DNA from 3 places in the Enterobacter sp. TMH.L2 genome. Region 3 is predicted to be linked to each of the others. Evidence: predicted binding sites of a transcription regulator. Region 3 holds the regulator's gene; each other region holds the start of a gene.
The links. The regulator CRP, encoded in region 3, controls carbon source genes, mostly activating them, when cyclic AMP is high. The targets are predictions, from matches to a motif close to ATGTGANNNNNNTCACAT.

Region 1 (3,279 bases), 390 kb from region 3:
GCTCCTGGTTCTGGCGACGCTGGCAACGGTTATCGCCTCTCAGGCCGTGATTTCCGGCGTATTCTCGCTGACTCGTCAGGCGGTTCGCCTGGGTTATCTCTCGCCAATGCGCATCATCCATACCTCAGAAATGGAGTCCGGGCAGATTTACATTCCGGCGATTAACTGGATTCTGTATATCGCCGTGGTGATCGTCATCGTTAGCTTCGAACATTCAAGTAACCTGGCGGCGGCATACGGGATCGCAGTAACCGGCACGATGGTGCTGACCTCGATTCTCTGCTGCACCGTCGCGCGCAAAAACTGGCACTGGAATAAAATTGCCGTGCTCCTGATGTGCGTAGGCTTCCTGTTTATCGACGTGCCGCTGTTCTCTGCTAACCTCGAGAAAATCGTCTCTGGCGGCTGGCTGCCGCTCACGCTGGGGCTTGTCATGTTTACCATCATGACGACGTGGAAGAGCGAGCGTTTCCGCCTGCTGCGCCGTATGCACGAGCACGGTAACTCGCTGGAAGCGATGATTGCGTCCCTTGAGAAGTCTCCGCCGGTTCGCGTGCCGGGCACCGCGGTTTATATGTCCCGCGCGTTGAACGTGATCCCGTTTGCCATGCTGCACAACCTGAAGCACAACAAAGTGCTGCATGAGCGAGTCGTACTGCTGACGCTGCGCACCGAAGATGCCCCATACGTTCACAACGTTAAACGCGTTTCTATTGAGCAGCTGTCACCCACCTTCTGGCGCGTGGTGGCCAGCTACGGCTGGCGTGAAACGCCGAACGTGGAAGAGATTTTCCACCGCTGTGGTTTGGAAGGCCTAAGCTGTCGGATGATGGAAACCTCGTTCTTCATGTCGCATGAGTCGCTGATTATCGGCAAACGTCCGTGGTATCTCCGCCTGCGCGGCAAGCTGTTCCTCGCCCTGCAGCGAAATGCCCTGCGCGCGCCTGACCAGTTTGAGATCCCGCCGAACAGGGTTATCGAGCTGGGCACCCAGGTCGAGATTTAAGTCAGCCAGTCTTTACTGGCCTGATGCCCTCACCCCGACCCTCTCCCACAAGGAGAGGGCGCAAAGACTAAAAAACGGTACTCAGGTACCGTTTTGCATTTATTAGCGAAACGTTTCGATGTTGATCACACTTCTTTAACCTGGTGGTTGTTTAACCGCCACCTCTTTTCCTACACTCATTATCAGCGAAACGTTTCGCTAGTGGAGCAGGAAAATGAAGAAAGGTACCGTTCTTAACGCTGATATTTCGGCCGTTATCTCCCGTCTGGGGCACACCGATTCACTGGTGATTGCCGATGCCGGGCTGCCAATTCCGCGCCATACCCAGCGCATTGATTTGGCATTAACTCACGGCGTTCCGGGCTTTATGCAGGTCGTGGATGTGGTAACGCAGGAAATGCAGGTTGAGGCGGCAATCATTGCTTCTGAAATCAAACAATATAATCCCGCGCTTCACGAAACGTTGCTCAGCCATATTGAGCAACTGCAAAAACACCAGGGAAACACCATAACTATTCGTTACATCAGCCATGAGCAGTTCAAGCAGCACACCGCGGATGCACATGCGGTTATTCGCAGCGGGGAGTGTTCCCCGTATGCGAATATCATTCTCTGTGCCGGCGTAACCTTCTGAGGAGGTCAGCATGGAACCCTTACTGCAACTTAAAGGGATCGATAAATCGTTCCCAGGGGTGAAAGCCCTGTCTGGCGCGGCGTTGAACGTTTACCCGGGCCGCGCAATGGCGCTGGTGGGTGAGAACGGCGCCGGCAAATCCACGATGATGAAAGTCCTGACCGGGATCTACACCAAAGATGCCGGTTCGCTGCTGTGGCTGGGAAAAGAAACTGCCTTTAGCGGGCCAAAAGCGTCTCAGGAAGCCGGTATCGGGATTATCCACCAGGAACTCAACCTGATCCCGCAGCTCAGCATTGCGGAGAACATCTTCCTTGGCCGCGAGTTTGTCGGGCATTTTGGCAACATTGACTGGAAGAAGATGTACCGTGAAGCCGACAAGCTGCTGGCGAAGCTGAATTTACGCTACACCAGCGAGCGTCTGGTGGGCGAGCTGTCGATTGGCGATCAGCAAATGGTTGAGATTGCCAAGGTGCTGAGCTTTGAGTCCAAAGTCATCATCATGGATGAACCGACCGATGCGCTGACCGACACGGAAACCGAGTCGCTGTTCCGCGTTATCCGTGAGCTGAAGGCTCAGGGCTGCGGCATCGTTTATATCTCCCACCGCATGAAAGAGATTTTTGAGGTGTGCGACGACGTGACAGTGCTGCGTGATGGGCAGTTTATTGCCGAGCGCGAAGTCTCCACGCTTACCGAAGATACCCTGATCGAAATGATGGTTGGCCGCAAGCTGGAAGATCAGTATCCGCATCTGGACAAACAGCCCGGCGATATTCGCCTGCGGGTCGATAACGTATCTGGCCCCGGCGTGAAGGCGGTTTCTTTCACGCTGCGTAAAGGCGAAATCCTCGGCGTTGCCGGGCTGATGGGTGCCGGGCGTACCGAATTGATGAAAGTGCTTTATGGCGCGCTGCCGAGAAGCGGTGGCTATGTGGCGCTGGATGGCCGTGAAGTAGTGACTCGTTCTCCGCAGGATGGGTTGGCTAATGGCATCGTTTATATCTCTGAAGACCGCAAGCGTGATGGGCTGGTTCTGGGGATGTCGGTGAAGGAGAACATGTCGTTGACCGCGCTGCGTTATTTCAGTCGCGGGGCTGGCAGCCTGAAACATAAAGATGAGCAGCAGGCGGTGCAGGATTTTATTCGCCTGTTCAACGTTAAAACGCCTTCCATGGAACAGCCAATTGGCCTGCTGTCCGGCGGTAACCAACAGAAAGTTGCCATCGCGCGTGGCCTGATGACCCGTCCGAAAGTGCTGATCCTCGACGAGCCAACTCGTGGCGTCGACGTTGGGGCGAAAAAAGAAATTTATCAGTTAATTAACCAGTTTAAAGCCGAAGGGTTGAGCATCATCCTTGTGTCGTCCGAGATGCCGGAAGTGCTGGGCATGAGCGACCGCATTATGGTTATTCACGAAGGGCGACTGAGCGGGGAGTTCTCCCGTGAAGAAGCCACCCAGGAGGCGCTGATGGCCGCGGCCGTTGGTAAGCTTAATCGAGTGAATCAGGAGTTAGATAAATGAGTACCCAGACCGTGTCCACCCGTCGCTGGTTCACCAAAGCGTGGCTGATGGAGCAAAAATCGCTGATCGCTCTGCTGGTGCTGATTGCGATTGTCTCGGCCCTGAGCCCGAACT
Region 2 (3,279 bases), 2.2 Mb from region 3:
GGACGCCGACCGGGATAATTTCACCGCCCTGCTGAAAGAGTTGCGCAAAGCCGTGGGCGACAAAAAACTGGTTACCATTGCCGTCGGGGCCAATGCCGAAAGCCCGAAAAGCTGGGTTGATGTGAAAGCCATTGCGCCGGTGCTGAACTACATCAACCTGATGACCTACGACATGGCATACGGTACGCAGTACTTCAACTCGAATCTCTATGATTCGAAAAAGTGGCCGACCGTGGCCGAAGCCGACAAGTACAGTGCTGATTTCGTAGTAAATAACTATCTCGCAGCCGGGCTGAAACCAGCGCAGATGAACCTCGGCATCGGCTTCTATGGCCGCGTACCTAAGCGTGCCGTAGAGCCGGGCATTGACTGGTCAAAACCCGACGCGCAGAAAAATCCGGTCACACAGCCCTACTTCGGCGAGCGTGAGCTGGAGCTGTTTAAAACCGCGCTGGGCGTGGATCTGACGAAAGACACTTACGTCAAATACAACGACCTGGTGAAGAAAATGCTGAACGACCCGCAGAAGCGCTTCACCGAAGAGTGGGATGACGACGCGAAGGTGCCGTACCTGACGCTGAAGTCTGCTGAAGGTAAACCGCTGTTTGCCATTTCCTACGAGAATCCGCGCTCGGTGAAAATCAAAGCCGAGTACATCAAAGAGAAGGGGCTGGGCGGCGCGATGTTCTGGGAATACGGCGCGGATGACAACAACCAGTTGGCGAAACAGCTCGCCGAGTCGCTGGGCATCGATCACGCTAAATAGCGGTTAACGCAGAAAAACGAAGGGAGACAAGTGAGTCTCCCTTTTTGTTTACTGCAGCTTCATCGTTACAAACGGCGCAGGCTCGATGCCAAACTCCGCTTTCAGCTGCTGTTTGCTCTTCATCACCATCTGGCCATTGGTGTCGATAGTCATGTGCTGCGCCTCCGTGTTGTGGCGCGCCTGCCACAGCATCACCAGCTGGAGGCTGTTGTCTTTTTGCTCCTGGGTCAGCGCCACGCCATCAGGCCACTTTCCCAGTTCGACCGCGGTCGCCAGGCGCTGATAAATCTCCGGCGTCATCACGCTCAACATCTCATCCAGATTGCTCATTGGGCACCCCGTCGCAGAATAATTAGCTGAATCGATTCTTCAACCCTCAACCTGCTCACCATTTTGCCCATCGGTGAAGCTCAGCGAGGCCGAGTTAACGCAATACCGCTCCCCGGTCGGCTGCGGGCCATCCGGGAACACATGGCCCAGGTGCGCGTCGCAGCTGCCGCAGCGGATTTCAACGCGTTCCATGCCGTGGGAATTATCGGTCAGATAGCGGATGGCATCGGGGCTGACAGGCTCGTAGAAGCTTGGCCAGCCGCAGCCTGAGTCGTATTTTGTTTCCGAAAGAAACAGCGGGGCCTCACACACCAGGCAGTGATAAATCCCGTCACGCTTATTATGCAGTAAACGCCCTGAATACGGCGGTTCAGTGCCGTGCTTCTGGGTCACGTAGTATTGCATCTCGCTGAGGTTTTTCTTATTTGAATCAGGGGGTAATTGATTAGACATAGGTGTACATCTCGGTCAGTTCAATTGGGACAGCTCACGGCCCCATTCTAACAAAAAATTAACAACACCGTGCTGCTTTTTGTTCTAAACTTAGCCCTGAAATTCTGGCACGGCACAAAGCGTGACGTGAATCACATTATTGTTGGGACTGGCGTTTAAAATCCCCCGCATCGTCCCCATTTGGATTTAAGCCCAAAAGGAAGCGTGAGGCGTTCAGTCGTACAAACCCTGGTCACAGGATTGATTTGTCGCAATGATTGACACGATTCCGCTTGACGCTGCGTAAGGTTTTTGTAATTTTACAGCCAACCTTTTATTCACTAAAAAATAGCTGGTGGAATACTATGACTATCAAAGTAGGTATCAACGGTTTTGGTCGTATCGGCCGTATCGTTTTCCGTGCTGCTCAGGAACGTTCTGACATCGAAATCGTTGCAATCAACGACCTGTTAGACGCTGACTATATGGCTTACATGCTGAAGTACGACTCAACTCACGGTCGTTTCAACGGTACTGTAGAAGTTAAAGACGGCAACCTGGTTGTTAACGGTAAAACTATCCGTGTTACCGCAGAACGTGACCCGGCTAACCTGAAGTGGAACGAAGTGAACGTTGACGTTGTTGCTGAAGCAACGGGTCTGTTCCTGACTGACGAAACCGCACGTAAGCACATCACTGCTGGCGCGAAAAAAGTTGTTCTGACTGGTCCTTCCAAAGACAACACCCCAATGTTCGTTCGCGGTGCTAACTTCGAAAAATACGCAGGCCAGGACATCGTTTCCAACGCATCCTGCACCACCAACTGCCTGGCTCCACTGGCTAAAGTTATCAACGACAACTTCGGTATCGTTGAAGGCCTGATGACCACCGTTCACGCTACCACCGCAACTCAGAAAACCGTTGATGGCCCGTCCCACAAAGACTGGCGCGGCGGCCGCGGCGCAGCTCAGAACATCATCCCTTCTTCTACCGGTGCTGCTAAAGCCGTAGGCGTTGTACTGCCAGAGCTGAAAGGCAAACTGACTGGTATGGCGTTCCGCGTTCCTACCCCTAACGTGTCCGTTGTTGACCTGACCGTTCGTCTGGAAAAAGCTGCTTCTTACGAAGAAATTAAGAAAGCAATCAAAGCTGCTTCCGAAGGCGCAATGAAAGGCGTTCTGGGCTACACCGAAGATGACGTAGTGTCTACCGACTTCAACGGCGAAGTACTGACTTCCGTGTTCGATGCTAAAGCTGGTATCGCACTGAACGACAACTTTGTGAAACTGGTTTCCTGGTACGACAACGAAACTGGCTACTCCAACAAAGTACTGGATCTGATCGCTCACATCTCCAAATAAGTTGAGATGAGAACCTGATCCTAAAGGGCGACTTCGGTCGCTCTTTTTTTTGCCTCAAATCACCAGGACTAAGGAAAAAAGAAATGATTAATAAAATTTTTGCACTTCCGGTCGTCGAACAAATTACCCCTGTGCTTACCCGCCGCGTAAACGATGAGCTGGACGTCATCGTCGTTGATCACCCCCAGGTTCGGGCATCTTTCGCACTTCAGGGCGCACACCTGCTCTCCTGGCAGCCTGCCGGTGAAGATGAGGTGCTGTGGCTGAGCGACATCACCCCGTTCCATAAAGGCAAAGCGCTGCGCGGCGGTGTGCCTATTTGCTGGCCGTGGTTTGGTCCGGCAGAGCAGCCAGGCCTGCCGGCGCACGGTTTTGCCCGCAACCAGCCGT
Region 3 (3,279 bases):
GATGAAGCGGTGCCGTGGAACCAGGTGCCGGGTACTTTTACGCCCTGGCAGCCGCTCCCGGAGCCCACTGACGTCCTGTTTTACGAAGGCCTGCACGGCGGTGTAGTCACCCCTCAACATAACGTCGCCGACTGCGTCGATTTACTGGTAGGCGTGGTGCCCATCGTTAACCTGGAATGGATTCAGAAACTGGTGCGCGATACCAGCGAACGCGGCCATTCACGGGAAGCGGTGATGGATTCCGTAGTGCGCTCCATGGACGATTACATCAACTTCATTACGCCGCAGTTCTCACGTACCCATATCAACTTCCAGCGCGTTCCGACGGTAGACACCTCTAACCCGTTTGCCGCGCGAGCCATTCCGTCGCTGGACGAAAGCTTCGTGGTCATTCACTTCCGTGGGCTGGACGACATCGACTTCCCTTATCTGCTGGCAATGTTGCAGGGGTCGTTTATCTCCCACATCAATACATTGGTGGTACCGGGCGGGAAAATGGGGCTGGCGATGGAGCTGATCATGGCCCCGCTGGTGCAGCGGCTGGCAGAAGGCAGGAAAATTGCCTGATGGCGTAAGGGCGGTCTGTATACCGCCCTTTTCTACTTAGGTTTCAATAATTTCGTAGCTGTGGCTAATCTCTGCGGCTTTCTCCAGCATCAACGTCACCGAGCAATATTTCTCTGCGGTCAGCTCAACGGCGCGGGCAACCGCACTTTCTTTCAGCTCTTTCCCGGTCACAACAAAATGCAAATGAATGCGGGTGAACAGACGAGGTGCTTCTTCACGACGTTCGGAAGTCAGTTTCACCTCACAATCCGTCACATCATGGCGGCCTTTTTGCAGAATCGACACCACGTCAATTGAGCTACAACCGCCCGCGGCCATCAGCAGCATTTCCATCGGGCTTGGCGCTTTATCCCCGGAGTCCCCGTCCATCAGAATTTGGTGGCCAGAAGCGGATTCGCCGAGGAAGGTCATGCCTTCCACCCATTTAACACGTGCCTGCATTTTACCTACTCCCGTAATAAAAATTTCTTTCAGATTACGCGTCTACGTGAAAACTGGCAACGTAAGGCGATCCAGGTCATGCTGAAACGAGACAATACAAGACACTAACCAAAAGCTATGCTAAAACAATCCGGATGCTGCTGCGATACAGAGACGTTTATGCCGTAAGCAGAGGAAACGACTAATTACAGGCCGCAGGGTTAACCTGCCCGCCAGCTCCCAGGGCTTGGGAAAATTTCACGATTGCAACGCCAGACAAGAGGTTCCGCGTCTTGTCTTTGGTAGCCAGTTTATAACAGAGGATAACCGCGCATGGTGCTTGGCAAACCGCAAACAGACCCGACTCTCGAATGGTTCTTGTCTCATTGCCACATTCATAAGTATCCGTCGAAGAGCACGCTGATTCACCAGGGTGAAAAGGCGGAGACGCTGTACTACATCGTCAAAGGCTCCGTAGCTGTTCTGATTAAAGATGAAGAAGGCAAGGAGATGATCCTTTCTTATCTGAATCAGGGTGATTTCATTGGTGAATTAGGTTTGTTCGAAGAAGGCCAGGAGCGTAGCGCCTGGGTTCGCGCCAAGTCAGCCTGTGAAGTAGCTGAAATTTCCTATAAAAAATTCCGTCAGCTGATTCAGGTCAACCCGGACATCCTGATGCGTCTTTCTTCCCAGATGGCGCGCCGCCTGCAGGTAACTTCTGAGAAAGTTGGCAACCTCGCCTTCCTCGACGTGACCGGCCGCATTGCTCAGACGCTGCTGAACCTGGCTAAACAGCCGGATGCCATGACCCACCCGGACGGGATGCAAATCAAAATCACCCGCCAGGAAATCGGTCAGATCGTGGGCTGCTCCCGCGAAACCGTTGGCCGTATTCTGAAAATGCTGGAAGATCAGAACCTCATTTCCGCCCACGGTAAAACGATTGTCGTTTACGGCACCCGTTAATTAGCCCTTATAAAGGCGTGTCGCTTCGGTAACACGCCTTTTTTGTCTCTACAATTCAGGCTATGTGGAAGAGATTAATTTACCACCCAGAAGTTAACTACGCGCTGCGGCAAACGCTGGTGCTGTGTCTTCCCGTGGCTGTCGGCCTGCTGCTTGGCAGCCTGCAAAACGGCCTTCTCTTCTCGTTAGTTCCCGCCTGCTGCAACATTGCCGGGCTGGACACGCCGCACAAGCGCTTCTTCAAACGATTGATCATCGGCGGCAGTCTGTTCGCTCTCAGCAGCCTTATCCTGCAGCTTCTGCTGCTTTACACCCACATCCCGCTGCCGGCGATATTGATCGTCATGGCTCTGCTGCTCGGTGTGACGGCAGAAATCAGCTCACTTCACGCCCGCCTGCTGCCCGCATCGCTGATCGCCGCTATTTTTACGCTCAGCATGGCCGGGAATATGCCGATCTGGAAGCCCATGGTGCTCTATATCTTCGGCACCATCTGGTACGGCGCCTTCAACTGGTTCTGGTTCCGGCTATGGCGTGAACAACCGCTCAGGGAGTCGCTCAGCCTGCTGTACCGCCAGTTGGCAGATTACTGCGAAGCAAAGTACAGCCTGCTGACCCAGCATACCGACCCGGAAAAAGCGCTGCCGCCGCTGCTGGCCCGCCAGCAAAAAGCCGTCGACCTGATCACTACCTGCTACCAGCAGCTGCATATGCTATCGGCCAACCAGCAAAACGGCTACAAGCGTCTGTTACGCGCTTTCCAGGTTGCGCTGGATCTGCAGGAACACATTTCGGTTAGCCTGCATCAGCCTGAAGAGGTGCAAAAACTGGTCGAGCAAAGCCATGCGGAAGCCGTGATCCGCTGGAATGCTCAAACCATCGCCGCGCGCCTGCGCGTGCTGGCAGACGATATTCTTTACCACCGCTATCCAACGCGCTTTACCATGGATAAGCAGATCGACGCCCTGGAAAAAATCGCCCGCCAGAATCCGGACAATCCAGTGGGGCAGTTCTGCCATTACCACTTCAGCCGCATTGCCCGGGTACTGAAAACCCAGCGGCCGCTGTACGTGAGGGATTTAATGGAGGACAGGGAACGCCGTTTACCGTTTTTCCCGGCCCTGAAAAGCTATCTCTCGTTTAAATCCTCCGCTTTGCGCAGCTCCGCGCGCTTAGGTGTGATGCTGACCATTGCCAGCCTGCTGGGCTCCTTCTTACACCTGCCAAAGCCGTATTGGATCCTAATGACGGTGATGTTCGTGACGCAAAACGGCTACGGTGCAACGCGGGTGCGCATTGTTCACAGGGCGGCAGGTACCATGGCAG

Region 1: rbsD (D-ribose pyranase) is a predicted target of CRP. The motif match lies at 1,120-1,137, and genes of this name have one in related genera.
Region 2: msrB (peptide-methionine (R)-S-oxide reductase MsrB) is a predicted target of CRP. The motif match lies at 1,669-1,686, and genes of this name have one in related genera.

The regions. Positions count from the first base shown of each region.
Region 1 is NZ_CP193791.1:4,647,752-4,651,030, reverse strand. It holds gene kup (low affinity potassium transporter Kup) at 1-1,006, shown strand, start outside; gene rbsD (D-ribose pyranase) at 1,221-1,640, shown strand; gene rbsA (ribose ABC transporter ATP-binding protein RbsA) at 1,651-3,165, shown strand; gene rbsC (ribose ABC transporter permease) at 3,162-3,279, shown strand, end outside.
Region 2 is NZ_CP193791.1:2,832,130-2,835,408, forward strand. It holds gene chiD (chitinase ChiD) at 1-766, shown strand, start outside; gene ACREYP_RS13570 (YeaC family protein) at 815-1,096, opposite strand; gene msrB (peptide-methionine (R)-S-oxide reductase MsrB) at 1,136-1,549, opposite strand; gene gapA (glyceraldehyde-3-phosphate dehydrogenase) at 1,894-2,889, shown strand; gene ACREYP_RS13585 (D-hexose-6-phosphate mutarotase) at 2,973-3,279, shown strand, end outside.
Region 3 is NZ_CP193791.1:227,318-230,596, reverse strand. It holds gene ACREYP_RS01050 (phosphoribulokinase) at 1-567, shown strand, start outside; gene ACREYP_RS01045 (OsmC family protein) at 604-1,008, opposite strand; gene crp (cAMP-activated global transcriptional regulator CRP) at 1,321-1,953, shown strand; gene ACREYP_RS01035 (YccS/YhfK family putative transporter) at 2,016-3,279, shown strand, end outside.